Regions from separate parts of the Lysinibacillus sp. NPDC098008 genome, predicted to be linked through region 2. Evidence: riboswitches for the same ligand, from Rfam matches in the RefSeq annotation. Region 2 holds a riboswitch; each other region holds the start of a gene.

Region 1 (7,809 bases), on a different contig from region 2:
GGGGTGCTGTTGTGCGTAAATGTGCATAGCCCCAGCTATGACTATGCACCGCAGCTTTTGGATTACCTGTTGTACCGCTTGTATAAGCTAAAAATGCAATATCTGTGCTTTTGGTTGGAGTAGCATTTATGTAAGTTGTTGGTTGCTGCTGCATTTTTTCTAGTAATGGCTGCCATGGCTTATGTGCATGCCCAATAACAAATTGCTGCATACCTTGTAAATTTTCTACCTTGTCGAATTGCTCAATATAAGGCTCATACGCAATAACGGCTTTTGCCTCTGCATGTTCAATGCGATATTCAATATCCTTTGTTCTTAACATTTCTGAGCTTGGTATAATGGTTAAACCCGCTTTTAGAGCAGCGATATAAACAATATAGGCTTCTACAGAGCGCGGCACCATTACAAGTACTACATCACCTTTTGCTAAGCCCTCTTTTGTAAAGACATGTGCTGCCTGATTTGCCTTTTCAAATAAATGTGTGTATGTAATCCATTGAACATTTTGATGTTCGTCACAAATAATTAATGCATTCTTTGTTGTATCCTGTGCATATTTTTCAATTTCCTCTGTGATGTTATACCATTCTGGTGCAATTAAATCTTGTCTGTTCACGGCAAATGCCCCCTTTTGTTATGACACATTATAAAGCTCCCTTTTTATGATTTTCAATGCTTTGCGCCCAATTTGCCAAAAGTCATGACAACTATCATATTTCGGTATATGGTATCAGTCATATTCATATGAATTCTCTATTGAATAAGCTAAAAAAATATGGTACATTTTGGTCAACTAAAAATAAGATTGCAGGGGGACTCATGATGAGTTGAGAAGGTAAAACCTGACCCTTTGAACCTGTTAGTTAATACTGGCGTAGGGAGCAATTTACATCTATCTTTACTGATGACAGGCTCTTTTACGTGTATTTTTACACAAAAAAGAGCCTTTTTGCATGCTTACGTCCATCCAACAAAGGAGGACTTATAATGATTATTGAAACAATCCGTAAAAAAAATCCATTAATTCATTGTATTACAAATTATGTCGTAGCGAATTTCCAAGCAAATGGACTCTTAGCAATTGGTGCCTCACCTGTAATGGCTGATGGCAATGAGGAGGTGGAGGAAATGGTGGCAATTTCCTCAGGCCTATTGATTAATATTGGAACACTAAATGATACAGCTAAAACATCCATGCTATTGGCTGGTAAAAGAGCAAACGCACTTGGTATCCCTGTTCTATTAGACCCTGTTGGCGCTGGCGCAACAGCTTATCGCAAGCAAGCTACACAGCAACTATTAAAAGAAATTCAATTTGCAGCTATTCGGTGCAATATTGGCGAGCTTGCCGCCATTGCGAATATAGATTGGCAGCAAAAGGGCGTAGATAGTGGAACTGGCTCCATTGCTATAGAGGATGAGGCAAGAAAAATCGCACGGCTTTATCAATGTATCGTCATTGTTACAGGAGAAAAGGACTTTATTACGGATGGCACTCAACAGCAATGGATTGCGGGCGGCAATGTGCAAATGACAGATGTTACTGGAACAGGCTGCCTCTTAAGTGCGATTTGCTGTGCTGCTTATGTAGCTGGTCAGCAGCCCTACCAGCAATTAGCTGAGGTACTAAAGCTTTATAAACAAATTGCTGAGCAAGCTGCCGCTGCTGCACAATATATTGGTGATTTTCAAATTGCTGTGTTAAATGAACTAAATCGTCTATCAAAGGATGGTGAGCAATAATGCAAATTGTTACAACGATTGCTGGGTCTGATAGCAGTGGCGGCGCTGGTATACAAGCTGATTTAAAAACCTTCCAAGAATTAAAAGTGTTTGGAACGACTGTTATTACAGCTTTAACAGCTCAAAATACACTTGGTGTTTCAGGTGTTTTGCCAATTGAGGCGGCTTTTGTAGAACAACAACTACAGGCATTGCTTGAGGATTTTTCAATAAGTGCTGTAAAAACAGGTATGCTATTTTCTCCAGCTATTATTCAAACAGTGGCACATACATTTGCTAATACAAACATTCCACTTATTATTGACCCTGTTATGATTGCCAAAGGTGGCGAAAGTTTATTACAGCAAGAAGCAATTGAGGCACTTAGCCATTATTTACTGCCAATCGCAACCATTGTAACACCAAATATTCCAGAGGCTGAAACATTAACAGGCAAAACAATCAACACAATCGATGATATAAAAGAAGCCGCTGACCATCTATTGGCAACAGGTGTACATTGTGTCATTATCAAAGGTGGTCATTTAGCAGATACAACGGATGCCATTGACTATGTATTTTTCAACGATGGGCAAGCTTTTTCAATGCAAACACCTCGTATTGCAACTAACAATACACATGGCACTGGTTGTACATTTTCCGCAGCATTAACGGCTTTTATAGGACGTGGTCTGTCGATTAAAGAAGCAATCATCGAAGCGAAAAAATTTATTCAGCTAGCCATTACACATGATTTAGCACTAGGTCATGGACATGGACCGACAAATCATTTTGCCTATCAAGACAGCAAAAATTGTTGTGAGGTGACTATTTATGAAGCGTGAAGATTTAGCGCTCTATTTTATAATGGGTACAGGTAATAGCAGACTTCAAGAACCACTCATTGTTCTAGAACAAGCCTTACAGCACGGAATTACCATGTTTCAGCTACGCGAGAAGGGGCACAATGCATTAACAGGACCAGCCTATGAAGACTTTGCACGCCATTGTCAGCAGCTGTGTCAGCAATATCGTGTCCCATTTATTATCAATGATGATGTAGAACTTGCGATAAAGCTTGGAGCAGATGGTATTCATATTGGTCAGAAGGATTTTCCTGTATGTAAAATTCGAGAAAAAATTGGCAAAATGATTCTTGGTGTGTCCGTTCATTCTCAAGACGAATTGCAAATTGCACAGCAATACGGGGCAGATTATGTAGGGATTGGTCCAATTTTTGCTACAACATCAAAGAGCGATGCCAACCCACCAAGTGGCACAGCATTTTTGCAAAGCGTACGCAGTGAAAACCGTGAACTTCCCATTGTTGCCATTGGAGGCATTAATTGTGCCAATGCACCAGCAGTTTTACAAGCAGGCGCAGACGGTGTTGCTGTTATTTCTGCTATTTGTGATAGTAAAGATATTGCCCATACAGTAACTATGTTCAGGTCGTTGTTTGCAGAGCATAAAAAAGGATAAATATAAACAAACTAAAACCAGTGCCTGTTACGGTCACTGGTTTTACGTTTAATAATTGCTTATGCTGCAATTATTGGTTGTTGTTTGGCATACCTTTTAATTGAGATTCTGCCATTTGTACAAGACGTTTAGTGATTTCACCGCCAACGGAACCGTTAGCACGAGCTGAAGCTTCAGCTCCTAATTGAACACCAAATTCTTGTGCAATTTCGTATTTCATTTGATCAAGTGCTTGTTGTACACCAGGTACTGCAAGCTTGTTTGAATTACGGTTGTTGTTTGTAGTCATGTTTCTCACCTCCTTGTGAATATAGAATGTGCGATATTAGATTTTTAATACAAAAATTTTAGAGGTAAATTGTGCCTCTATTGGGATACAGCAAACAATACAAAAAGCCGCCTCCAAATAGGTATTGGAAGCGGCGTGAAAACCTTTGCTTATAAAAGCTCAGCAAACTTATCTTGTTGTGGCTCATCTTTTTTAGGGAAAATATAGACCTCGCGATTTTGCACAGCTCGTGCAATCAGTTCATCAAAATCCGAGAAGCTTTCATAATGCTCTACTTTTTCAAGCTTTGGCTTTGTTTTTGGACTTGCTGGTGTAAAGATTGTACAGCAATCCTCAAATGGCTGAATAGATGTTTCGTATGTGCCGATTTTTTCTGCAATATCAATAATTTCTAATTTATCAGTTGAAATTAGTGGACGTAAAATCGGTGTATTCGTGACAGCATTAATAGCCGTTAAGCTTTCGAGCGTTTGACTGGCAACTTGTCCAAGACTTTCACCTGTAACAATGGCAAGAGCACCGATTTCTTCACGTACTTGATCGGCTACTTTTAACATCATACGACGCGTTGTTGTCATCGATACATTTGAAGGTACTTTTTCCTTTATTAAAACTTGAATTTCTGTAAACGGAATAACATGTAGACGAATGCTTGCACCAAATTTCGTTAATTCATTCGCAAGTACCTTTACCTTTTCCAGTGAATTTTGACTTGTATATGGTGGACTAAAGAAATGAATAGCTTCTAGACGTACACCACGTTTCATCATTAAATAACCTGCAACAGGGCTATCAATGCCTCCTGATAGCATTAATAAAGACTTCCCATTTGATCCTACTGGCATTCCACCTGCACCAGCGATTACTTGTGCCATCATATATATGGCATCATGGCGCACTTCAACACGTAATTCAATATCGGGCTGCTTTACTTGCACAGATAAATTTTTAAAATGTGGTAACACATAACCACCAATCTCGCGTTGAATAGCATGTGACTCTAAAGGAAATGTTTTATCTGTACGTTTTACTTCTACTTTAAATGTATGTTGCCCCTCTTTAAAGCTATCCATAATTGTAACAGCAAGCTGCTTCATGGTTGCTATATCTTTTTCACATGCCGCTACAGGGCTAAAGGATTGAATACCAAAAATTTTCGGTAGCCCTTCAATTAACGTTTGCATCTGTCTTTCGTTGTCAATTGCAATAAACATACGATCGCGCTCTGTACGAATATGTAGATGTCCTAAATCTACAAAGGCATGACGAATATTCTCACGCAAGCGGCGAATAAAGTCCATTTTATTGCGCCCTTTTGTAGAAAGCTCGCCATATCGAATTAAAATTTCTTTCCAAATCATTTGCTTTGTTCTCCTTTAAGTTCCATCATTACTTCCGCTAATACTTGTTGTAACTTTTCAATATCCTCGGCTGTGTTATATGCACCAAAACTCATTCGAATAACACTTTTTTTATAATGCTCATCAAGCTTTAATGCTTCCACAACATGACTTGTTTTTGTTTGTTTCGATGAGCAAGCACTTGATGTAGAAACAATCACGCCTCGCTTTTGCATGGCATTAATAATAATTTCACCCTTTAAATCACGCACACTAAATGAGAAAATATGAGCCGCTCCTTGTGGGGTCGATAAAATATGCACAGCCTCCCCATAGCTTTGGAGCTGCGCACAAATAGTTTCTTGCCATTGGCGATATTTTTTTGCACGCTCATCCATTTCTTCAACTGCCAGACGAGCCGCTTTTGCTAAAGCTACAGCTTGTGGAACAGCTACAGTTCCACTTCGCATGCCAAATTCCTGACCACCACCAAATGTATATGGCTGCCATCTCATTGCTTTACGAAATGCTAGTATGCCTGAGCCTTTAAAGCCATGAATTTTATGACCCGAAATTGACAAACTATCTGGTCCATCTTCTCCATTAAAAGATACGGCTAATTTGCCAAAGCTTTGCACAGCATCCACATGAAAAGCAGCTCGACTTATTTTATGGATAATGCTAGCTGCTTCAAAAATAGGCTGGATTGCACCCATTTCATTATTGACATGCATAATGCTTACCAAAATCGTATCTTTACGTAGTTTTGCTGTAAGCTCCTCTAAGGAAATTACACCGCTTTTATCAACGTTCAAATATTCAATCTCAAAGCCTTCTTTTTCAAGCTGCTTTACTGCCTCTAGAACAGAAGGATGCTCAATTTCCGTTGTTAAAATATGCTTTCCTATATGTGTATTACTGCGTGCTAAGCCAAAAATAGCTGCATTATTTGATTCTGTCCCACCTGAAGTAAATAGCACATTTTTCGCTGTTGTTTGCAAAATATCTGCTACTTGCTCACGCGCACGCATTAATAAGTTATTTGCTTCAACACCCATAGCATGAATGGATGCAGGATTTGCATAATACTGCTCATTCACAGCCATAAATGTCTGCATTACCTCTTGTAAAGGCTTTGTTGTTGCACTGTTATCTAAATAAATTACATTACTCATTATTCTTCACACACTTTCAACGCGTTGATTTAACGGTATTTATCATAACGCAATCTTGCCAGAATGACCACTAACTTTCACGATTATTTATATTTTGATGAGAAAAGGACACTAGAATATCGCTGAATGTTTTTAAAGAAACAAAAAACCTGAACTACTACGAAATACTAAAGAAGCATTTCATAGAATAGTTCAGGTTTCATTATTTTGATACAGATTCCTCTGCAACAATTTCTTGAATACGTTTTAAAGCACCCGGCTCCATTTCTTCAACGGCTGTTCCAGCTTCCTCTAATGCCTTAGCATAACGAAATTGATGGAATGCTTCCTCCGCTTCCGTTAAGCGCATATGCAATTTTGAATTTGTTGCACGATGACGATTACCATATTGAATAATACGCTCAATTAACATGACATTTTCAATTAGCTCATGTGCCTTTGCATTAACATCCTCTACACAAAGTGTCGCTGCATTTAAGTTATTATGCACCGTCCCCATATTTAGCGGCACTTCCTGCAAGCTTTGCATTACTACATAAATATGCTCTGCCGCTTCATCAAGGCGTGCATCCATCTCCTCAGGGATTCCTGGAATATTTGCCTTATTTAATATACGGTCTGTTTCTTGTAATATTTTCTTTAGTTTTTCTACTTGTGTACGTGCCTTATTTTCATCAATTCGTAGCTTTTTCATTGTATTAGAGAGATGCTCTTGTTCCTCATGAATACGCTCAAGCTCGTCACTAATCGCTATTAATTCTTCCTGTAAGCTTGAATACGCAGATTTTTCTTCTCTCACACGCATGGCTAATAGATCATAGCGACGTTGCAATGCCTCCAACTGCTTAAGAGCTGCTTTTGGAATTTCCGCATCCTTTTCGTTTAGACGATAGCTTTGCTGTACATAAGCTGCTTCCTCACCAACTAATTTAGTGGAAGCAATAATATTTGTAATGGAGCTTAATAAGCGATCACAGTTTTGATCAACATAATTTTTCGCAATAACCTCTTTTTCAAGTAAATCATAAAAATGGTCGATTTCTTCGTTAATTTCAGCTACGCGAGGCTTCACAACCGTTAATTTAAGCTCTGCTAAATCATTTTTCAAGGAAGCAAATTCTTTTTCATATTTATTTAATGCTTCCGTTAGCTCTAAATGCTGTAAATAATAAGATTGATCTTCCATTTCACGCTGACCATTTCGCAATTCTTGCACTGCCCCTGGAAGCTTTACTTGTAGTTCCGTTAAAATCGTTGGAATATCATTAATATAATCAAATATTTGCTGTGACTCTTGGTTTAAGCTAATAACGATTTCTCGCGCTTGTAGGTAGTTTCCTTCATTTGTAAGAACATCAAACTCATCAAACTTTTGAGCAAATCCTTCCAGCTTTTTCTCAAGTGCAGGCAATGCTACACCAAATGAATGCTGGTGGGCCAACAATGTTTTTCTTGCGGAACGATAATATTCTTTTAACTGCTCAATTTCAATTCGATTTTTTTCTTCGCTGCCAATTAATTCATTCAGTTCTTCTAAAATTTTATCTTTATCTTGGTCACACTTTTGAATATAATCCTCTATTTCGCGCTCTATTAACGTCGCTTTTTTAAAGCGAAGTCGATTAATTTGATCCTCAGCATCAAATAGTAATGAATCAATTTTTGTCATATGTACATCGATGACTTCATCCCAAATATTACGCCATCGCTCAAACATTTCTTCCGTTTCACCGTTCATGTTTAAAGATTTGACTTTTGAAATTTCTTCATTAATAGGTTTATGTTGAATTTGTAATTTTTC
Region 2 (7,809 bases):
TTCAAGTTTTTTGCCATGTCAGCTTCCACTCCTTTTATTTGGATAATTTTATTGTACTAAAGAAATATATGGATGCCTATCAACATGTGAAATATAAAGAAAACAACACAATACATCGTTGGAAATTTCCGCTATAATAGAAAAAGTGACAGTAGCTATACATATTTGTCTTTTCCCTATACAATCTAACACGAAGGGAGAGGAAAGCATGCCTCAGTTTATATTGATGACAATGTCCTATATTGTGTCACTTATCCTAACCTTTTCATCCTTTTTTATGCATATAAACGGTCAATCTTCACTCGAAATTGCTAATCGCTTTTCTGTTGTATTTGCACCTATTAATATAAGTTATGTAATATGGATCGTTATTTACGTATTCCTTGGTTATTGGTTAGCTATGAACATTAAAAAGACATCTATGAAGCAAACTGCGCTCTTTAGCTGCATAAATATATTGCAAGCATTAACGATATATGTATGGCATCATGAGCTATTTATTGTTTCTCTTGGTATTACATTATTATTAGTGTTGTATTTATTTATGCTTTACAGTACGTATCCTCTGTACGATCAATCGCCATCTGGTCGACTGCCTTTTGCCTTTTATTTCGCATGGGCAACATTTACACTTATCACAAATATTAGTTTTACATTAACAGCTTATGGCTGGAACGGCTTTGGTCTTAGCATCCCTCTTTGGGCAGTAATATTATTGACATTGGGAGGAGCTATTGCACTACATATCCGCTTCCATCACTTTGATAGAGTATATCCAAGTGTTTTTATTTGGGCTTATATAGGAATCGCCTTACATAATGGTTTTGATGAGTTACTTGTCACAACAGCTGCGCTATTTTTATGTGGCGTCCTCTTTGTCGGTATTTTATTTATGAAAAAAAATCCTGCCCACCAAAAATAATTGGTTAGCAGGATTTTTTGTATTTCTATTATTCCTCATCTAATGAAGTTAAAATAATTGGTTTGTCTTTTGTTACAATGATGGAATGTTCAATTTGAGCAACAAGTGATTTATCAGGTGTTACAAATGTCCAGCCATCGCCAGCTTCTACAACATGCTCTGCCTTTGCGGAAATAAACGGCTCCACCGCAAGCACCATGCCTTCCTTCATAATGGTAGAATCCCATGCATCATAATAGTTTAAAATATGATTTGGCTCATCATGTAAAGATTGCCCTAAGCCATGACCTGTTAAATTCATAATAACCGTTAAGCCATTAGCATTTGCCTCACGCTCAACTGCTTTCCCAATTTGATTTAATTTGGAGCCAGCTTTTACCTTTGTCATTGCTCGATCAAAAGCACTTTTGGCAACGCGACATAGCTTTTCTTTATCCTCGTAGCCTTCACCTACTACAAATGAAATACCAGTATCCGCAAAGTAACCGTTTAAAGAGCCAGATACATCAATATTCACAATATCCCCTTCTTTAATAACACGTTTCCCTGGAATACCGTGTGCCACTTCCTCATTAACGCTAATACAAGTATAGCCTGGGAAATCATATTCTCCCTTTGGCCCAGAAATAGCGCCAGCCTCTGCAAACATACGACCTGCCATTTCATCTAGCTCAAGCGTTGTGACACCTGGTTTTGTAGCTGCCTTCATCGCCTCGCGAATCTCAGCACAGATACGGCCAATTTTTTTAAAAGCTTCAAGCTCCTCTTGTGTTTTTACAATCATCTTTAACGATCCTTTCCTGTTAAATGTCTACCCTTAACTATAACATAACTTCCCAAGCATAGAACTCAAAACGCTTGAAATATTGTATGCTTGGCACAATGTGCAAATAAGGGCATATACATCACTTTCAGTAGGTCTATTTATTACGAATCGTTAGCATATATTGTGTATTCGTAATAACTAATATAAAGACAATCAGGAAAATAGCCATTAGCTGAGATACACCTGAAATCACAGAATATGCAATTAGGAAAAGTATAGCTAGTAGCAATAGCACATTTAAGCTACGAAAAGAGCCGTACAAGCCGTTAAGTATAATATGATGTCCACCTTCATCACTAATTGTCATTATACTTTTAGCATAGTCTTTATCATTGAGAGACGACCAATTACGCTCTGGCTAAACCACTTTCGCTAGCTCTAAAAAAATCATATCCAGTATAAAACTAAGTAATACACATCCTATGCCAATAAAAATAAAAATCGTTGGTACATCTGTTAAACTAGCAATTGCTAACATCAAAATAGAAAAATAAATAGCTATATTTGACGCAAGCATGATGTCCCCTAAACGTCTATATTGCAACAGCTCGAACTCATCCTATTCATCACCAACCATATTTTCCTATAATATACTTTTATCCTGTTATATCCAATCAAGCTTATAATCATCAATAAAATGGAAATAACCGTAAAAATGACTGTTAACTCAAGTTTCATTGATGGAATATTTATATCAAACGCTAGTCGTCCAAGCAATAAATACACTACTGTAAAGCCGACTAATACACTAATCAACATTCCGCCTATATGTTTTTTCATAGTTCACCCTCCTCAAAAAAGAAAATATTTTCAATAGGCTCCTTAAATATTTTTGCAATACGTATAGCGATTAATAATGATGGAATAAGTTCTTCTCTCTCAATTAAACTAATTGTTTGGCGCGAAACCTGTGCCAATTTTGCTAACTCTGTTTGATTCAAGCCATCACGTGCCCGAAGCTCCTTTAATCGAGTTCTCATTCGTCCACCACCTAGCTATTGTTCATCATTTTGACAATTATATTTTACAAAATGATTTATTTATTAGTCAAAATGCAATTTATTTTATTCAAAAAAAGCATGTATGCCTATTGTTGGCTACATGCTTTAGTTTAATTTTATTTACCATGTCTTAATAGCTACTGTACTAGTATATGCCTGATTGTTAAATGTAACTTTCGTAGTTGCTGTCTTTTCTAACAATATAACAGAGGTACGGACTTTCTCCACGGCAAAGCAATCCAAAGGTTCATTCTTTTCCTGTTTATAGTCCAGATTTATTTGCATAACTTTATTAGATTGCGTAATCGTTGTAATATCTAATTGGCAGCCTGCCTCAACATATTTAAAAAAATAAACATCATTGATGGCAAAATCAACGGTTGGTAGATCATCCTGTACCTGGAAATATGCCCATAGATTTTGCATTTCCTCCATTGTAGAAGCCTTATAGCTTAACCAGTTATTCTGATGATCCTTAGGTCCTGTATTCACTGAGAGTAATGTTGTAAAGGCTATTTGTTCCTGAGGCGGCTCTTTTGCGCTACAACCCATTAATAGTGCAAGTATCAAAAAAGGTAGCTATATGCTCTCATAAAATCACTCCTAATCTGTATACTACTCTTGAATTTCAATTAACTTTAACATTACTACTCGATTTATGCAAAGATATTCCGTAATATGGTTGTACATCCTGATATTTAGTAACCCATCCTCCAATAATGGCATTACCAATAATACGGTTACCTGTAACAACACCAGCAAAATTAACATTAGTATTAAGACCATCTAATACATAAACAGCACCACCACTGTCACCTCCTAAGGAGAAATTATCACCTTTAACATATGCTAACTTATACGATATATTATCACCAAAATTTTTATTAGTTGTATTAGCATATAGGACTTCACCACATGTAACATGTGTCAACCTTTAACACACTGATCGTATAGTAACGACCTTTGTATAAAATAACTTTTTTTGAGAAATTAATATTGTATCAATTGTGGTCTTGCTGTAAATACTAATACACTGACAATTGCTGTTAAAATGGTTGCAGGCAGCATGTACGTACCATTATAAATAATGGCATAAAGCCATGCATTTTGATCGCCCGCATATTCTGCAAAAAATACTGCACCTGCACAAGTATGTGCTACATAGCGTAAAAAGCCAGCAAACACAGTGCCTATTATAATATAACGTACCATTTTTGCCTTATCATTATGTTTAGCAGCCTCTAATAATGGCTGACGTACAATTGCTGCTAGTCCAACAACTGTAAAGGCAACACCATAATCCAATAGTCCCTGAAGCCAATGTACAATATAAGCACCAAACATTGTTTGGATAACACCTACAAGTAAACCAGTTGTAAGCCCAGCGGTTAATCCCCAACGAAATGCCATTAGTACAATGGGAACCATCACAAGACTAACAGAGCCGCCTTGTGCCCATACTTTAAAGGAGATTTGATCGAGTACAAGACCAATCGCAGCAAATATTGCAATCTCCGTAAGCATTAGTAATCTTTTTTTGTCCATAGATATTCTCTCCTTTGTTCCGATGTAGGATACAAGAGCAGGAATAGAAATGCACGCGTGTATCTGCTACTGACATTTTTTCATTTAAAAAAATGAAAAAACGATGTCAGGACAGAGCCTCACATCGTACGAGTGTTGGTTTCTATCCACATCCCTACGCAAGCGTTAACTTACAGGTTCAAAGAGTCAAGGCATTACGTGCCCATTCTCAGCTGACATCATCAGCTCCCCTTGTGGTCATTACATCTGAAATTTTTTGAACATCTCCATTGTAAGCAAATACAGCTAGGATAACAACCTCTTTCACTTATAATTTTTTTGAAACTTTGCTGTTTTTGATGCGTAAATATTAAAAAAAGGAGGTACAACTATGGAGAACCCTAAAATTTTATCTGCCTTTAGCTATCTCAGTATTTTCTTTGCCCCTTTTATCGTGCCATTAATTGTTTATTTTGTTGTAAAAGATAGCGATGTCAAAAGACATTCTATTCGTGCCCTTGTTTCACATTTAATTCCTTTTGTTTTTGGCATTTTATTTATGATTGTCTTTATTTTTTCTACATTTAGTTTGGACTCAACATCTGGCAATACATTTCTTATCGTCTGGATTGTATCGTTCGCTCTTTATGCCATCGTATCACTTGGCATTGTAGTTTGGAATATTATTCAGGCAATTCGTGTTGCTCGTTAATGTTTTAAACGTAACACAAACAGGTAGTAGTAAATGTAAAAGGAGCTGTTTTTTAAATGAAAGTATCGAACGTTGTGAAAACTGCTGTAAAGTTAGCGCCTATTATCATACCTATTGTAAAAAAGGTCATGGCCTCAAAGAAAGGAACAACTCCTAAAGCGCCTCCACGTACGAAATAAAGGAGCGGCTCAATATTATTTGAGCCACTCCTTTTCATCTTACTTCACTTCAAAATATGTTTGACTATAGCCATTCAATGTTTTTTCCACATGTAATACGGCTGGCATTGCCGTTTTTAATTCGGGAACATGCGAAATAACACCGATCATCCGCCCTGAATTCTGTAAATCAATTAATGTATCAATCGCTTTATTTAATGACTCCTCATCAAGTGAGCCAAAGCCCTCATCAATAAACATCGTTTCAATATGAACATTGCCTTGGAAGCTTTGAATCACATCAGCCATCCCTAAAGCAAGGCTTAAGGAGGCATTAAACTTCTCCCCACCTGATAATGTTTTAACATCTCGAAGCTGGTCTGTATAAGCATCATAAACATCTAGACCAAGACCGCTTTGCTTCGCATGCTTTTCAAGTCTATCTGAGCGCCTTAGCTCAAATTGACCATTCGATAAATGATAAAGGCGCATATTTGCAGCTTCTGTAATTTTATCTAAATAATTAATTTGAATATAACGCTCAAAGGATAGCTTTTTCGAGTTTTGTCCATTTAATAGCCCATAAAGCTCCTTTATTCGACCTGCCTCTTGTTCCAGTGAACGAAGCTCCTTTGCTGTTTCCTCTACTTTCTCTATAAAGGCTTGGCATGCTTGTGCAACATCATTTAACTGCTGTAAGCGTTTAAAGGCTTCCTCATAAATAATACGCAGATTTTCTATCTTTGCTTCCATAGCTGCTAAATCCTGCTGCTCTTTTCCTTGAAGATGTTTAGCACCTTCCGCAATCTGAATTTTTAAGGTATGAACTTGTAACGTATAATCACTACATGCCTTGCGAAGTGCCTCTAGCTCCATACTGCTTCTTTTAGCAGCTTGGTAATCCTTATCATCTACAAAGCCCGCATCCTTTATGCTAACTGCCAATTGCTCCTGCTTCGTCGTTATTTTTTGCTTTACTTCCTCAATAGCTTGCCATGCCATTTCTACAGCCATATTTGCGTTACTTCTTGCTTGCTGTGCTGTCTGTAAATATTGCTGACTCTCCTGCCATTGTTGTTGAAGTTGAATTTTTTCCTGGCTAATATCCGTCAGCGCTTGCTTCAATCGCTGTAATGTTGGTAAATCTGCTGGGATTTGCTTGCGTTGCTCCTCTACAACTGCCTGTAGCTTTGTCCATTTTTGCATCTGCTCTGTTAAATATTGCTCTAATTCTACTTGCTTATGCTGTAGCTGTTCAATTTTAGGACGTTGATTTTTCAGCTCTAATCGCATATCTACTAGCTGGTGATTAACAATTTTTAACCTTGTAATCTCCTGCTCAGCTTGCTGTAAGGACGCCTCTATAGCTGCTTGCTCTTCTTGCTTAATAGCATGCGCTGTCAATTGCTGGTGCGCCTCTTGAAGTAGCTGCTGTGTAGAGGTAACCAGCGCTTTTTTCTCTACATATATACGCTCAGCTGAAGAAGCTTTTACTCTTAATGCTTCCACCTGTGCTAGGTCAACCGTTGCCAATTGCTGGTGGTCTGTTTTAGGATGCGTTGTACTACCGCAAACAGGGCAAGGCTCCCCATCCTTTAATTGCTTGGCCAGTATACTAGCCTGATTGGTTAGCCATTGTTGCTCCATCCGCTGCAACGTTTGTTTACTTGCTTGATAAGCAGCATTTAAAGTATCAACATCCTGCTGCGCTAGCTCGACTGCCTTTGTATATTTTTCAACCTGTTTTAATAAAGATACCTGCTCACGTAGCCTTGGTAACTCCTCTAAATACCCTTCATATGGTTCAACCTGCTGTTCAAGCCGTTCAATTGTTTGTGAAAGCTGCTGTAATTGTAATTGCTCCTGTTCTACTAGTGTAAGATTATCTGCTACTGCTTGCTTGGCTGTTTCAACATATTGCTCTATTATTTGTAGCTGCTGTACATTGTTCTCGTAAGCCTCGAATTTCGGCAGCAATGCCTGTAGCTGTAATTCCTGCTGAGCAACTTGCTGACGCTCAGCCTCCTTCGCTTGTTCTAATTCATACGTTTGCTGTGCCTGCTGCAATTGCTCAATAGCCTGCTGTTGCTTAGTTTGTGCTTGCTGATGTGCTTGTACCTTGACATCATATTCAGCACGCAAATCCAGACATTGTTGTTCAAGCAGCACGAGTCGCTCTGCTTGTTCTGCTAAAGCAATCTCCTGCTCCTTTGCACGATAATTCTCCTGCTCCTGTAACAATATTTCTAAACGTTGCTGACGATTCTCCTGTTCAGCAAACTGCTCATTAAGTGTTTTTGCTAAACGATAGGATTCCTGCTCCTGCTGATGTTGTTTATACGCTTTCTGATAGTGCTGCTGTTCTGTTGCTATACATTGTGTATAGTAAATATGCTCCTCCTCAAGTGCCTGCTTAAGCTGATGCATATTTTCCGTATTGTTTGCTAGCTGTGTAAATAAAGTAGATGTACGCTGTGGCAGTGCTCCTGCAATTTGACCAAGTAAATGCTTTTTTAATTGCTTGGCACGCTCAAGATTACCTTCTGCCTCTTTCCGCTTAGCATCAAGCTTTTTCGTGATAACACCAAAGCGGTCTGTTTTAAAGATTTTTCGTAAAATAACTTCTTTATTGCTAGAATCAGAGGTAAGTAGCTTGCGAAATTCTC
Region 3 (7,809 bases), on a different contig from region 2:
GTAACAAAGGATGGCTATATTAAACGTACATCCACACGCTCACATGCCGCTTCCAATGGGCAAGATTGTGCCATGAAGGATTCGGATTATTTATTGTATGAGGCAACGTTAAATACACAGCACCATCTATTACTCTTTACAAATCGAGGCAATTATATTTATCAGCCTGTTCATGAGCTGCCTGATATTCGCTGGAAGGAACTCGGTCAGCATATATCTAGCATTGTGCCAACAGGTGAGGATGAATCTATTATTGCTGCGTATGGCTTTGCCACTTTTGAGCGGCCAAACACATATATTCTTACAGCAACAAAGGATGGTCAAATTAAGCGATCACCATTAGCCGATTATGCTGTAACTCGTTATTCAAAGCCCATTAAAACAATGAATGTGAAGGCTGGCGATATAATGATTTATGCCGCACCTGTCACAGATGAGGTAGAGCTGATGCTCACAACGGATACTGCCTATGCTATTCGTTTCCCAATGGAAGAATTACCTGTAACAGGTGTTAAAACAGGTGGCGTAAAAGGGATCACATTAAAGGAGGGAGAATCCTTAGTGGGTGTCACTGTGTTACAGCCTGATGTAACACAGTATGTTGTTATTGTGACACAGCGCGGAGCTGTTAAGAAAATGAATGTGACGGAAGTTGAGATGGCAAGCCGAGCAAAACGCGGGCTTAAGGTCTTGACCGAGTTAAAAGCAAATCCACACCGTATTGTTGCCGTTGTGCAGGCTACCGATCAGGAGCGGGTGGTTATTGAAACGGAAAAAGGTGTACAGGAGGTCTTGGATGTACGGGCTTTAACACGTGCAGACCGTCATTCCAACGGCTCCTTTAAGGTTGATATTGCAACAGATGGCGCCATTTCGCATGTCGTGATTGACAAAAAAGAAGACGTAGAAGAAAGCTAGTTACAGGTTCACCGCCTAGTATCACGATACAGGGCGGTGTTTTTTCTATCTTGAAAATTATCTATTCCTCGCTTTACTCACCGAATAGCCTATAATATGATAGAAACATAGGGAGATATAAAATAGTGTCGGATTATGGCAATACATCGAAAATATAGGAAATTTTAAAATAACTAAGAAAGGAGCTTATGGATGACAGATCGCCAATTACTTGAATTAATGCTGCAAAAAGTAACAGGTATGGAAACGAATATCGGGGATATGAAAGTGGATATCCAAAATATGAAGGTAGATATTCAGGAAACAAAAACAGATATTTTGAATATTAAAGCAGATATGCAAGGCATGAAAGCCGATATTCAAGATACAAAAACAGATATTTTGAATATTAAAGCAGATATGCAAGGCATGAAAGCTGATATTCAGGAAACAAAGACGGATATTTTAAATATCAAAGCCGATATTCAGGAAACAAAAACAGATATTCTAAATATCAAAGTAGATATGCAAGGCATGAAAGCCGATATTCAGGAAACAAAGACGGATATTTTAAATATCAAAGCCGATATGCAAGACATGAAGTCGGATATTCAGGAAACAAAAACAGATATTCTAAATATCAAAGCCGATATGCAAGACATGAAGTTGGATATTCAGGATACAAAAACAGATATCCTAAATATTAAAACAGATATGCAGGATATGAAGATAGATATTCAAGGTCTACAAGCGGAGCAGAAGAAAACAAATGAGCGCTTAGATGGCATAGAGGCAAAACAGCATCTTGTCTATGAGCAAACGGGGAAATTATCTGAATATCATTCGGAAATGATGACAAAGTTAGCAACATTAGCAACAAAGGAAGATTTAGACTACTTCGATATTAAAATTTCGCAGCATGACCGTGATATTTTTCAATTAAAAAGAAAAGCTTAAGCCTTTCATAGCAGAACGAATAAAAATATGCTTGTTATCTTGTTGTATCTATGGGTATAATAATCAACGAAAAGTTCATAGTGAAAGAATGTAGGGGGGCTAGTAGTTGCTAGCTGAGATTGTGTCCGATAGGCACTGACCCTTTGAACCTGATTTGGCTCGTACCAGCGTAGGGAACATCTATTCAAAAAAGAAAATTTTTGGAAGCTGATTGTGATACGTCTGGGAGAAATCCTAGACGTTTTTTATTTTGGTGCAGCGTGTGGTTATAGATGGTGTTATAAATAGGCTTCACGTGCATTTTGCCAATGTTCTTCTGGTACTAACATTCATTGTATGAACGCTTTTATATTTTAAACTAGGAGGATTTCGCATGAAGAAATGGTCATTTATTGTATTGACAGTTGCTGCACTGCTTGCACTCGTAGGCTGTGGTGAGAAGAAGGAGGATAAGCAAGCAAAGGATGCACCGAAAAAGGTTTCTGTTGTGCTTGATTGGACACCAAACACGAACCATACAGGGCTTTATGTAGCCGAAAAGCTTGGTTATTTTGAGGAACAGGGCTTAGATGTCGAGATTATAATGCCTGGTGAGGCAGGAGCTGATCAGCTTGTGGCATCTGGGAAGGCGGAATTTGGTGTAAGCTATCAGGAAGGGATTACACAGGCACGTATACAGGATGTGCCACTTGTTTCCATCGCTGCGATTATTCAGCATAATACATCTGGTTTTGCTTCTCTTGCCTCTAAGGGGATTACGTCGCCAAAGGATTTTGAAGGGAAAACATATGGTGGCTGGGGTGCGCCACTTGAGCAAGCGGTATTGCAATCCTTAATGCAAACGGAAGATGCAGATATCAATAAGCTTGATATTGTGAATGCAGGCGATTTAGATTTCTTCACCATGATGCAAAAGGATATTGATTTTGCATGGATTTATTATGCATGGACAGGCATTGAGGCAGAGCTTCGTGGAGAAAAGATTAATATGTTGTATTTAACGGATTATAGTGAGCAGCTTGATTATTATACACCTGTCTTGGCAACAAATGAAAAGATGATTGAAAACAATCCTGATACGGTGAAGGCTTTTGTCGCTGCGGCAGCAAAAGGCTATGAATATGCGATCGAGCATCCTAGCGAGGCGGCTGATATTTTACTAGAAGCGGCTCCTGACTTAGATAAAGAGCTGGTACATAAAAGTCAAGAATGGTTAGCAGATAAGTATCAGGATGATGCTGTACAATGGGGTGAGCAAAAATTAGCTGTTTGGGAAAACTATGCAAAGTGGATGGCAAGCAATCAGGTGTTAGAGGGCGATTTTAACGCTGAGCAAGCCTTTACAAATGATTTCTTACCGAAAAAGGAGAAAAACTAATATGGCAAATTCATTAATTAGTGTACAAATTATTCCGAAAACAGAAAAATATGAGGATATTATTCCTTATGTTGATGCGGCTATTGCTGTTATTGATGCATCAGGTGTGAAGTATGAGGTACACCCGCTTGAAACAACAATGGAGGGGGAGCTATCAACATTGCTGCAAATTATTGAGAAAATGAATGATAAAATGATTGAACTTGGTGCTATTAATGTAATTACACAGGTGAAAATTTTATATCAGCCATCTGGTATTACGATGCATACATTAACGGAGAAATATCAGTAATGAAACAAGCGTTACACAAGGGAAGGACGATATTTTTTATCGCCTTCCTCTTATTCATATGGGAACTAATCGTGTATGTGGCTGAAGTTCCTCAATGGCTACTGCCTGCACCAAGTGTCATTGTGCGAGAAGGCTTCCAGTCCTATCAAACCTTTATACCACATGCTTTAGCAACGGTGCAATTAGCGTTATTAGGGCTTGTTATTGGGATTGGCTGCGGTCTTATCGTTGCTATTATTCTGCATCGTTTTACATTTATTCGGGAATTGTTTTATCCAATTCTTATTATGTCGCAAAATATTCCGATTCTTGTCTTAGCACCACTGCTTATTATTTGGTTTGGCTTTGGCTTATTACCAAAGTTAATTATTATTTGTCTGGTTTGCTTTTTCCCTATTGTGATTGCAACGATGGATGGCTTTCGTCAAACTGACGCTGCACTAAAGCATTATTTTCAAATGATTGGTGCATCCAAGGCACAAACCTTTTGGAAGCTCGAATGGCCCTATGCCTATCCAGCTATTTTTTCAGGGGTTAAAATTGCGGCTACCTACAGTGTGATGGGCGCTGTGATTGCTGAGTGGCTTGGTGCTAAAAAGGGAATTGGTGTATATATGACCTTAGCACAGTCCTCCTTCCGCACAGATCGGGTATTTGTGGCGATTTTTGCGATTGTTTTGCTAAGCTTATTGTTATTTAGTAGCATTCGTTTACTTGAAAAATTTATGGTGAAGGGGAGAGGCTATAATGCTGAGCATTCAAAACATCGTTAAGTCCTTTGATACCCTTCAAGTTCTTAAGGATATATCCTTTGAGGTGAGGGATGGCGAGTTTGTGGCGATTATTGGGCCTTCAGGCAGTGGCAAAAGCACACTTTTTCAATTAATTGGTGGTGTATCGTCCATTGATCAAGGGGCAATTTTATTAAATGGTGAGGCTATTCAGCACAAGCGGGGAACGATTGGCTATATGCCGCAGCAGCCTTCTTTGTTGCCATGGCGGACGATTATAGAGAATGTCACGATTGTGGAGGAGCTTACAGGTAAGCCCGATAGAGAGCGTGCCAAGGCATGGTTAGAAAAGGTTGGACTTGCTTCCTTTATCCATGCATATCCTCATGAACTATCAGGGGGGATGCAGCAGCGTGTATCCTTTATCCGTGCCATTGTGAGTGATAAGCCTATTTTATGCTTAGATGAGCCATTTTCAGCGTTGGATGAATTTACACGACTTGAAATGCAGGCATGGCTTTTATCTATTTGGGAGCAATATCGTAAGTCGATTTTATTTGTCACCCATAGTATTGAGGAAGCGCTTTTTTTAGCGGATCGTATTCTTATATTAACGAAACGCCCTGCCTCCATCAAAAAAGAAATTATTGTGCCATTTGCTAGACCACGGCAAGGAGAGATTCGCCATTCTGCTGCATTTACAGCATTGAAGCAGCAGCTATTTACATACTTACAGGAAGAAAAGGAGGATATCTATGCTGATTGATGCGCATATTCATTTAGAGCAATATAAGGATGAAGAAATTCCTTCCTTGCTGGATGAGGTAGACGCTGTGATTGCTGTGAGTATGGAGCTATCCTCCTGCCAAAGAACACACCAATTAGCCAAAATGTATAGCAAGGTAAAGGCAGCATTTGGCTTTCATCCCGAGCAGCCTGTACTTAGTCAGATGGATGAGGATGCATTGTTTAAGTGGATTCGTCGTTATCAGGATCATATGGTCGCAGTAGGTGAGGTAGGCTTACCGTACTATTTAAGGCAGGAACAGGCGATTGACAATGCTCCCTATATCGCTTTGCTAGAGCGTTTTATTGTCTTGGCAAAGGAGCTTCGTAAACCAATTATTTTACATGCAGTGTATGAGGATGCGATGATTGCCTGTGATTTACTTGAAAAGCATCAGGTTCAGCGAGCGCATTTTCATTGGTTTAAAGGGGATCAGGCAGTGGTGCAACGGCTGATTCAGCATGGCTACGCTATTTCCATCACGCCTGATTGCTTATATGAGGAAGAGATTCAGCAATTAATTCAAGCTTATCCGATTGAATTGATGATGGTGGAAACAGATGGTCCATGGCCGTTTGAGGGGCCTTTTGCAGGTAAGCGTACAGCGCCATGGATGATGCATTCAACCATTCGGATGATTGCGGCGATCAAGGGGATAACTGCACAGGAAGCGGCATATATACTGATGCAAAATACAAAAAATTTCTATCAACTTTAACGCTGAAAAGCAGTATCGGTAACGATTTAATCGTGCTGATACTGCTTTTTATATTTAGTGTGCCCCTGTTCCAATTGCTCACGCTTTGTTTTGGTGATTCGTTCATGTGTGCTAAATGAGGTAGATTGACGATGCTTTTCAACATCCTTGCCGCTTGTGCGCTTTATATGCTTGCGCCTCTTCTTTGCCTTTGATTGTGACATATTTATGCCTTCCTTTCTAAAAAAGTAACACCTCGTAAGTATGATACTTACGAGGTGCTTACATGTATTAGTGAGATACGTCCTGTACAGAAATACCTGTGTTTGCTTTAACATCCACTTCACGATATTTCGCTTCATCACTTTCTTTAGAAAGCAATGTGCCAATAAAGCCACCAAGGAAGCCTAGTGGTACAGAGATAAGGGCTGGGTTCGTTAACATAATTAACGGTTCACCAACGAAAATAGCAGCACCTTCAACTGGATTCCATACGTTTGGTGATACAGCTACGATCGCTAATGCTGAAATTAACCCTGTTAACATCGCTGTTACAGCACCCGCTGTATTAAAGCGTTTCCAATAAATTGTGTAAATAATTACTGGAAGGTTAGCAGAACCCGCAATACAGAATGCAAGCGATACTAGGAACGCAACGTTTAATGTTTGTGCACCAAGTGCTAATAGGATAGAAATAACAGCGATTGTGATTGAGCCGATACGAGCTGCAAGCACTTGCTCTTTCTCTGAAATTTTACCCTTTTTAATAATTTGACCATAAATATCATGAGATAGGGCAGATGCACCCGAAAGTACAAGACCTGCTACTACCGCTAGAATTGTCGCAAATGCTACCGCACAAACGAATGAGAATAGAATATCGCCACCAAGTGCGTCTGCAAGAAGTGGAGCAGCCATGTTACCAGCAGGGTTAGCTGCAATAATCTCTTCTTTTCCAACGAATGCTGCTGCACCGAAGCCTAAGAAGATTGTTAATATATAGAATAAACCTACAATCCAAGTAGCCCAAATTACAGATGAACGAGCTGTTTGTGCATCTTTTACTGTAAAGAAGCGCATTAGGATATGTGGTAGACCTGCAGTACCTACTACTAAGGCAATTAACATCGAAATTGTATCAATACCGTTTGTATAGCGTAAGCCAGGATTTAAGTATGCTGCACCGTTATCCGTAGCCGTTGCCATTTCTCTAAACATTGTCGCAATACTGAAATCAAATTTCAGTAATACTAAGAAGGAAATAATCACAGTACCTAACATTAAAAGACAGGCTTTAATAATTTGTACCCAAGATGTTGCTGTCATACCACCGAATAGTACGTAGGTTGTCATCATCACACCTACGATTAATACGGCGATCCAATAGTCAATTCCTAAAAGTAATTGAATAAGTGCTCCTGCACCAACTAGCTGTGCAATCATGTAGAATAAAACAATTGTAATTGTACTTAAAGCCGCCGTTCCGCGAACTTTTGCATTATTAAAGCGCGCTGTAATCATATCAGCTAATGTAAATTTCCCAAGGTTACGTAATGGCTCCGCTACGATGTATAATACCACTAAGTAAGCTACTAAATAACCAATAGAGAAGAAGAAACCATCAAATCCGAATAATGCGACTGCACCAGCTATCCCTAAGAAAGATGCTGCAGATAAATAGTCACCTGCAATAGCTAGTCCATTTTGCCAGCCTGTTAAACCACCACCAGCAGTGTAGAAATCACTTGCTGAAGATGTGCGCTTAGATGCCCACCATGTAACAACTAATGTTAAACCAACAATGGCTACGAAGAAAAATATAGCTGTAAAGCTCATCGGCGGCCACCTCCGTTTTCATATTCGGCAATAATCGCCTTTGCTTCTTTGTCATAGCTATTTGCCTTCGCTACATATAAATGACATAACCCCCATGTCATAAGGAATAGTCCTGCAGAGTAAATCCACACCCAAGTAATCTCCCCAAATGCCTTTTGGTGTAGAATTTCCGTATATGATGTCAAAATTGGTAACATCATGTAAGCTGCTAAAAATATGACAGTCATAGACCAC
Region 4 (7,809 bases), on a different contig from region 2:
AAACAAGTGTAGAGCTATCTGTGCTTGGAGAGGTTGCCCTATTTATTGTACTCTTTATAGGTAGTCAAATGCTGCTTAGTCACTTTTTAGCAAAGGGATTAGGCTTAGCCAAAACAGAAACAGCTGTTTTTAAAAATAGTGTTGTACTCATTAACTCTGGTAATTATGGTATTCCTGTTGCCCAGATGATTTTTGCAACACAGCCAATTGGTGTAGCGATTCAGGTGATTCTTGTTATTTTTCAAAATATGACAACTTATACATACGGGTTATATAATTTAATTTCCTCCACTAAATCAGGTCTTACAATTATTAAAGACTTTTTTAAAATGCCGATTATTCACGCACTTATTATTGGTGTCGCAATGAATTATTGGAATATTGGTATTCCACAGTTTATTAGAATTCCTATAGACCATGTAGCGGATGGCTTTATTGCGGTGGCGTTAATTACTTTAGGCGCACAGCTATCACAGCTTGAAATGAAATCAATGTTTAATAAAACGGTTTTTATTAGTTGCTTTACACGCTTAATTATTGGGCCAGCTATAGCATTAACAGTTATTTTTCTATTGGGCTTGGACGGAGTTGTTGCACAATCTTTACTAATTGCTAGTGCTTTTCCAACATCCCGTAACAGCTCTAGTTTAGCATTAGAATATGATGTGGAATCAGAAACCGCTGCACAAACCGTATTATTTTCAACGATTGTTAGCTGTATAACGGTAACAGTTGTTATTTATCTGGCAGAAATATTGTTTGCATAGCTAAAAGAAAAAATAAGCTTCCATCTCTAAGCAATATCTGCTACACTAGCATCAAACTAAATAGTATTAACTAGGGGAGTCTGATGAGTCAGGCTGAGAGGGAAACGCTTAGAGGTTTCTTGACCCTTTGGACCTGATCTGGCTCATACCAGCGTGGGAAAGTTAAGAAGCTATTGCATCATAGTATTATATGCAATCAATAGACCTTTACATTGACAGCCGGATCCAAATGATTATTTTGGATTCGGCTTTTATTTATTTTGTTGGGGTGAGCTAGATTCGGTCCTTGTATCATAATATATATAAGGGAGAGAATTAGCTTATGTCAGAAATTAGTGAAAAGAACATGATGATTATGTCAAGCTTTGAAGGAAGCAAGAAGGTATATGTAGAGGGGTCACGTCCAGATATTTTAGTGCCTATGCGTGAAATTGCATTAAGTCCGACAACTGGTAGCTTTGGGGATGAGGAGAATGCGCCAGTGCGAGTATATGATACGAGTGGGCCCTATACAGACCCAAATTATCAGGTAGATATTACAAAAGGGTTGCCAGCTTTACGACGTACATGGATACAAGGGCGTGAGGATGTTGAGGAATATGAGGGACGTACGATTAAACCAGAGGATAATGGTTTTCGCCATGCAGACGATCCACGCATGCAAGAAAACGTCTTCCCTAAATTGACAAGAAAGCCTTTACGTGCAAAAAGGGGGGGAAATGTTACACAGCTTCACTATGCACGACAAGGAATCATTACACCTGAAATGGAGTTTGTGGCGATACGTGAAAATATGGACCCAGAATTTATTCGTTCAGAGATTGCAGCAGGACGAGCTATTATGCCTTCTAATATTAATCATCCTGAGGCTGAGCCAATGATTATTGGGCGCAATTTTCATGTAAAGGTTAATGCAAACATTGGCAATTCTGCTGTATCATCCTCAATTGCAGAAGAGGTTGAAAAAATGACATGGGCAACACGCTGGGGTGCTGATACAATTATGGACCTATCGACTGGTAAGCATATTCACACAACACGAGAATGGATTATTCGAAATGCTGCTGTACCAGTTGGCACAGTACCAATTTATCAGGCGTTGGAAAAAGTAAACGGTGTGGCAGAGGATTTAACATGGGAAGTTTATCGTGATACGCTTATTGAACAAGCTGAACAGGGTGTTGATTACTTCACGATCCATGCAGGCGTGCTATTGCGCTACGTACCACTTACAGCAAGTCGTGTAACAGGCATTGTGTCACGCGGTGGTTCGATTATGGCGCAATGGTGTTTATATCATCATCAGGAAAATTTCCTTTACACACATTTTGAGGAAATCTGTGAAATTATGAAAGCCTATGATGTTGCTTTTTCATTAGGGGATGGTTTACGCCCAGGCTCCATAGCTGATGCCAACGATGAGGCACAATTTGCAGAGCTTGAAACATTAGGGGAATTAACGCAAATTGCTTGGCAGCATGATGTTCAGGTGATGGTAGAGGGGCCAGGTCATGTACCGATGCATCTGATTAAAGAAAATATGGATAAGCAATTAGCGGTTTGTAAGGAAGCCCCCTTCTATACATTAGGGCCACTAACAACAGATATTGCTCCTGGTTATGATCATATTACATCGGCTATTGGCGCAGCAATGATCGGTTGGTTTGGCACAGCGATGCTCTGCTATGTGACGCCGAAGGAACATCTTGGCTTACCGAATCGTGAGGATGTTCGAGTAGGGGTTATTACTTATAAAATCGCTGCACATGCGGCAGATTTAGCAAAAGGACACCCAGGTGCACAACAACGAGATGATGCGCTATCAAAAGCACGCTTTGAATTCCGCTGGCGAGATCAATTCAATTTATCATTAGACCCTGAGCGTGCAGTAGAATATCATGATGAAACCTTGCCAGCAGAGGGAGCAAAGACGGCACACTTTTGCTCGATGTGTGGACCTAAATTCTGTAGTATGCGAATTTCACAGGATATTCGTAACTATGCGAAAGAAAAGGAGCTAACGGCAACGGAGGCTATCCATCAAGGTATGAAGGAAAAGGCAGAAGAGTTTCAAAAAGCGGGCAGTCAGATTTATCAATAATGAAAGGGAGCTTGCGTCAACTTTGTTTGACACAAGCCTTTTTCATATAAAAAAGCTCCATGTGAATATATTATTCACATGGAGTAAAAGTTGGATTTGGATATCAATAATAAGTGGAATTTTAAACGTTTGTTGTTTGCTGAACATATGGATTTGTAAGGTCCATACCATCTAATGAAAGACCCATTGCTTTTGCAACACCTTCACCATATGCTGGGTCAGCTAAATAGCAGTGAAGAATATGACGGCGTTTAATAAATTCTTCAACAGAAGCCATATCATTCGCTGTATTTTCGAATAAACGTTGTTGCTCTTCAGCAGTCATTAAACGGAATAGCTTGCCTGGCTGCTCAAAGTAGTTATTATCATCTTCACGGAAATCATGAATACCTGCATGACCATCAATGCGTAATTCAGGTTCTTTATAGTCTAAGTTATGCTCCCATTCACCGTAGCTATTTGGCTCATAACCTAAAGTTGAACCAAGGTTGCCATCAAAACGCATAGCGCCATCACGATGGAATGTACGGAATGGACATTTTGGTGCGTTAACAGGTAGCATATAGTGATTTACACCAAGACGGTAGCGTTGTGCATCAGCATATGCAAAGATACGACCTTGTAGCATTTTATCTGGTGAGAAGCTAATACCAGGAATAATGTTAGATGGTGCAAATGCAGCTTGCTCTACCTCTGCAAAATAGTTGTCTGGGTTTTTATTTAACTCAAACTCCCCTACAGGAATTAATGGGAAGTCTTTTTTATACCAAACCTTTGTTAAATCGAATGGGTTATATGGTAATTCACGAGCTTGTTCCTCAGTCATTACCTGAATATACATTTTCCATTTAGGGAAATCACCTTTTTCGATAGCTTCATATAAATCACGTTGTGAAGACTCACGATCTTGACCAATGATTTCATTAGCCTCAGCACCTGTTAGGTTTTTAATGCCTTGCTCTGTACGGAAATGGAATTTCACCCATACACGCTCGTTATCAGCATTAATAAAGCTATACGTATGAGAGCCAAAACCATGCATATTGCGATAACCAGCTGGAATACCACGATCAGACATAACGATTGTTACTTGATGAAGAGCCTCTGGTAATGAAGTCCAGAAATCCCAGTTAGAATTAGCATTTTTCATGTTTGTACGTGGGTCGCGCTTTACCACGTGGTTTAAATCTGTAAAGTGTAGTGGGTCACGGAAGAAGAATACAGGTGTATTGTTTCCTACTAAGTCCCAGTTACCTTCCTCTGTATAGAATTTAAGTGCAAAGCCGCGAATATCACGCTCAGCATCTGCAGCACCACGTTCACCAGCAACTGTAGAGAAGCGAGCGAACATTTCTGTTTTCTTACCAATCTCTGAGAATATTTTTGCCTTTGTATACTTTGTAATATCATGCGTTACAGTGAATGTACCGAATGCGCCAGAACCTTTTGCGTGCATGCGACGCTCAGGAATTACTTCACGGTTGAAGTTCGCTAACTTTTCAACCAACCATACATCTTGAAGTAAAAGAGGGCCACGTGGACCTGCTGACATAGAGTCATGGTTACTTACTACTGGAGCACCACCTGCTGTTGTAAAGCGACGGCTGCGATCATTTGCGTTTGTCATATTAGTTTACCTCCTGAAAAAAATGTGAGTCAAACTCTTCGTATATAACTATAACAAATATAAACTAGAATTGCTAGTACATTATAATAATTATCGTTAAAGAATTTATATATTTAAAGATAAAGTATAATTATATGTAGAGAACAGAAGCTTTATACATACATAGGTAAAGTCAAAACAAGCAGCGGCAATGGACATTGTTTTAATTCCTATATATAGTTTCTACCTTATTTAAGGCATTTTTAAACATCCTACTAAAAAGATTTATCTTGGTTCAGCAAATTCTTTTTGTATCGAAAGTGAAGCGACAAATCTTTTTTGCGCGAAAGTGAAGTGTCAGATGCTTTATGTACCAAAAGCATTAGCGACAGGTACAATTACACTAGGACGTAATTGATAAGTATTGCAAAATGATATTGAAAATAGAATAGACTAATTGAAAATTATTGAAAGCGCTATTATTTCGTTTTACGATAGCGATTAGGTGTAATCCCAACGTGCTGTTTAAATATTTTAATAAAATAATTGGGGTCATCAAAGCCATTTAATTGGGCAATTTCACTAATCGCAAAATCTGTTTCGATAAGCATTTTTGTAGCATGCTGAATTCTTAGCTGTTGTAAATAACGCTTAAATGGTAAGCCCTGCTTCTTTGAAAAAATGGTACTTAAATAATTAGGACTAATGCCAAGCTGCTGTGCAACATATGGTAGAGATAGCGTACTATTTTTAAATTGCTGGTCAATAATCTCTAACGCAAGCTCAACATAGTCTGCTCTTTTTTCCATACGAGCTTCACGTGCCAATTCAATTAAGCTTTGAGTAAAGGCAATAATGCCATTAAGAATTGTATACAATATAGGATGCTCAATAATTAAATGAAAGAGCTGACGATAGTTTTGTTCCACAACTGCTTTTTCATGCAATTTATATTTCAGCATAAAGCGTCGAATTTGCGCCAAAACACTTGTAAGATGGATGCGTAGGTCATCCTGCTCATAATAGACGCCCTCATTCGCCAAACGATATAAAAATGCTTTTACAGCTCCGATATTGCTATCCTCTAAGCTGCTTATTAATAATTGCTGCTCCTCGGGCGTTAATAAAGGATCGAAAGGCTGTGCTTCAAATTGCTTGCTAGCATAAAAGATTTGCCCAAAGCCCTCGTAAAAGCTTTGATAGAGTGCACGTGTTGTTGAGATATACATATTTTTAATGGTTGTAGGTGTACCATCATAGATGCCTATATTTAAAGAGCTATTACTCATCACGTGCCACTCTTTCATTAATGTACGCATATCCTTTTCCACCATTTTGAGATTATTTGTTTGAAAAAGGCAGACAATTTTCTCTGATAATGGATAGCTTTTCATATAAAAATGAATCGGTGTTTGTTGCAGCCAATTATAGAGCCTAGAAAAGGTGTCGGCATGTTCAGGCTCAATCATTGTAAAGATAATATCGGTTTCGATAGCATTAGGCGTATGATCTAAAAATAATTGATAGTAAAAGCTTTCGTTTGTAGTTTCTTGAATGTGCTCCATAAACTGTGGTGTGCGAAGTGAGATAGCTGTAAGCTGCTGCTTTAATACCTCTAAATCAATAGGCTTTACAAAAAGATGCGCTACTTGTAACTCAATTGCCTTTAATGCATTTTTAAATAACGGTTCAGCTGTCATAGCTAAAGTTGCAATAGATAGCTTTTGTACATCACGATAAAGAGCGGTTAAATGCTGACTTGACAATAAATCAATATTGACGAGAATGGCATCAGGCTTAAATTGCCGAATGCTTTGAGATACCTCTGAGGTAATTGTGCATATTTCAATAACAATATCGCCCGGAAAATATGTATGTAAAAACCATTTTATTCCTGCTAGCTCTGTAGAATCTTTGTCAAATAATAGCAGCCTCATGTTAATCACCTTTCCTTAAAATATTCTAGTTTTATATAAAAATACGATTATATTATTAAAAATAACATAAAAATCTGAAAAAAATCATATTTCCTCTTTTAAAATTCTCTATATTCCGAAAAAGGGAGTTAGTACAATGTAAATAGAGTAATTGATTATTTTTAAATGCATGTGAAAGCGCTTAATAAAAATTTTTATATAGCCATATAAGAAACAGGGGGATGTCATGTGAAGTCAATCATCGAGCTTGATGGCAATACATTAACAAGACAGCAAGTTGAACAAATCGTAAAGGGAGATGCAACGGTTGCACTTTCTGCGGAGAGCGTAGCACGTATTCGCTTAAGCAGAGAGCGTATTGAAAAACGTTTAGCAGAAGGACAAACGATTTATGGTGTTAATACAGGCTTTGGCAAGCTAAGCAATATCAAAATTGACGATGAGGATATCGAGCTTCTACAGTTAAATTTATTACGCTCAGATGCAACGGGTGTTGGTGAGCCGTTTCCAACAGATGTTGTGCGGGCGATGATGGTATTACGTGCGAATGCTTTAGCAAGAGGATTTTCAGGTATATGTGAGGACACGGTACAGCTATTAATAGCTTGTATTAATAAAGGAGTCCATCCTATTGTGCCTTCACAAGGTTCAGTTGGGGCGAGTGGCGATTTAGCGCCATTATCACATTTAGCCTTAGTGCTAGTAGGGGAAGGTAAGGCAGAGTTTAGCGGGCAGGTGATGATGGGCAGTGAAGCATTGCAGCAGGCAGGACTTTCGCCTGTTCGACTTCAGGCTAAGGAAGGCTTGGCACTTGTAAATGGAACACAAGCAATGACTGGTATTGGTGTACTAACGGTAAATGAAGCTGAGCGCATTGGACTTGCTGCGGATATGGCGGCTAGTTTAACGCTTGAAGCATTAAAAGGAATTACATCGGCATTTGATCCAGCACTTTTAGCGGTAAGACCACACCCAGAATTAGAGCTTGTTGGTGGTCGTATTCGCAAGTGGCTTGAGGGCAGTAAGCGTGTCACAAAACAAGGAGAAATTCGTATGCAAGATGCGTATTCACTGCGCTGTATTCCGCAAGTACATGGAGCCTCTTGGCAATCATTTTTCTATGCAGAAGGTCGTGTACAAACAGAAATGAATGCGACAACGGATAATCCCATTGTTTTAGAAAATGGCGAGGTGCTATCAGGTGGGCATTTCCATGGTCAGCCAATTGCTTTAGCAATGGACTTTTTAAAAGTTGGTGTTAGTGAATGGGCAAATATTTCAGAGCGCCGTACAGAACGCATGGTCAATCCGCAATTAAATGAAGGATTACCACCATTCTTAGCAACAAATCCTGGCATTGAATGTGGGCTTATGATTGCGCAGTATACAGCAGCGTCC

What was found. Region 2 has a riboswitch for thiamine pyrophosphate ahead of thiT (energy-coupled thiamine transporter ThiT). Riboswitches for the same ligand answer to the same signal wherever they lie in the genome.
Region 1: linked by a shared signal. The riboswitch ahead of thiM (hydroxyethylthiazole kinase) and the one ahead of thiT (energy-coupled thiamine transporter ThiT) in region 2 are both predicted to bind thiamine pyrophosphate.
Region 3: linked by a shared signal. The riboswitch ahead of ACIQVU_RS00335 (ABC transporter substrate-binding protein) and the one ahead of thiT (energy-coupled thiamine transporter ThiT) in region 2 are both predicted to bind thiamine pyrophosphate.
Region 4: linked by a shared signal. The riboswitch ahead of thiC (phosphomethylpyrimidine synthase ThiC) and the one ahead of thiT (energy-coupled thiamine transporter ThiT) in region 2 are both predicted to bind thiamine pyrophosphate.

Annotation. Positions count from the first base shown of each region.
Region 1 covers NZ_JBIWBA010000004.1:100,505-108,313, forward strand. The annotation lists gene mbcS (acyl-CoA synthetase MbcS) at 1-616, opposite strand, end outside; TPP riboswitch at 800-898, shown strand; gene thiM (hydroxyethylthiazole kinase) at 988-1,743, shown strand; gene thiD (bifunctional hydroxymethylpyrimidine kinase/phosphomethylpyrimidine kinase) at 1,743-2,567, shown strand; gene thiE (thiamine phosphate synthase) at 2,557-3,204, shown strand; gene ACIQVU_RS06380 (alpha/beta-type small acid-soluble spore protein) at 3,275-3,493, opposite strand; gene thiI (tRNA uracil 4-sulfurtransferase ThiI) at 3,643-4,854, opposite strand; gene ACIQVU_RS06390 (cysteine desulfurase family protein) at 4,851-6,008, opposite strand; gene ezrA (septation ring formation regulator EzrA) at 6,211-7,809, opposite strand, start outside.
Region 2 covers NZ_JBIWBA010000019.1:47,731-55,539, forward strand. The annotation lists gene ACIQVU_RS15180 (polyphosphate kinase 2 family protein) at 1-17, opposite strand, end outside; gene ACIQVU_RS15185 (hypothetical protein) at 209-922, shown strand; gene map (type I methionyl aminopeptidase) at 951-1,706, opposite strand; partial or broken gene ACIQVU_RS15195 (DUF3169 family protein) at 1,843-2,076, opposite strand; gene ACIQVU_RS15200 (hypothetical protein) at 2,107-2,292, opposite strand; gene ACIQVU_RS15205 (helix-turn-helix transcriptional regulator) at 2,525-2,728, opposite strand; gene ACIQVU_RS15210 (hypothetical protein) at 2,870-3,301, opposite strand; gene ACIQVU_RS15215 (hypothetical protein) at 3,378-3,680, opposite strand; gene thiT (energy-coupled thiamine transporter ThiT) at 3,740-4,294, opposite strand; TPP riboswitch at 4,429-4,536, opposite strand; gene ACIQVU_RS15225 (magnetosome magnetite crystal formation protein family) at 4,665-4,985, shown strand; gene ACIQVU_RS15230 (AAA family ATPase) at 5,204-7,809, opposite strand, start outside.
Region 3 covers NZ_JBIWBA010000001.1:59,875-67,683, reverse strand. The annotation lists gene parC (DNA topoisomerase IV subunit A) at 1-918, shown strand, start outside; gene ACIQVU_RS00340 (coiled-coil domain-containing protein) at 1,111-1,854, shown strand; TPP riboswitch at 1,937-2,047, shown strand; gene ACIQVU_RS00335 (ABC transporter substrate-binding protein) at 2,228-3,232, shown strand; gene ACIQVU_RS00330 (thiamine-binding protein) at 3,234-3,524, shown strand; gene ACIQVU_RS00325 (ABC transporter permease) at 3,524-4,297, shown strand; gene ACIQVU_RS00320 (ABC transporter ATP-binding protein) at 4,272-5,021, shown strand; gene ACIQVU_RS00315 (TatD family hydrolase) at 5,011-5,760, shown strand; gene ACIQVU_RS00310 (hypothetical protein) at 5,787-5,963, opposite strand; gene ACIQVU_RS00305 (solute symporter family protein) at 6,031-7,575, opposite strand; gene ACIQVU_RS00300 (DUF485 domain-containing protein) at 7,572-7,809, opposite strand, start outside.
Region 4 covers NZ_JBIWBA010000012.1:4,862-12,670, reverse strand. The annotation lists gene ACIQVU_RS11635 (AEC family transporter) at 1-767, shown strand, start outside; TPP riboswitch at 830-944, shown strand; gene thiC (phosphomethylpyrimidine synthase ThiC) at 1,090-2,868, shown strand; gene ACIQVU_RS11625 (catalase) at 2,990-4,495, opposite strand; gene ACIQVU_RS11620 (helix-turn-helix domain-containing protein) at 4,954-6,411, opposite strand; gene hutH (histidine ammonia-lyase) at 6,640-7,809, shown strand, end outside.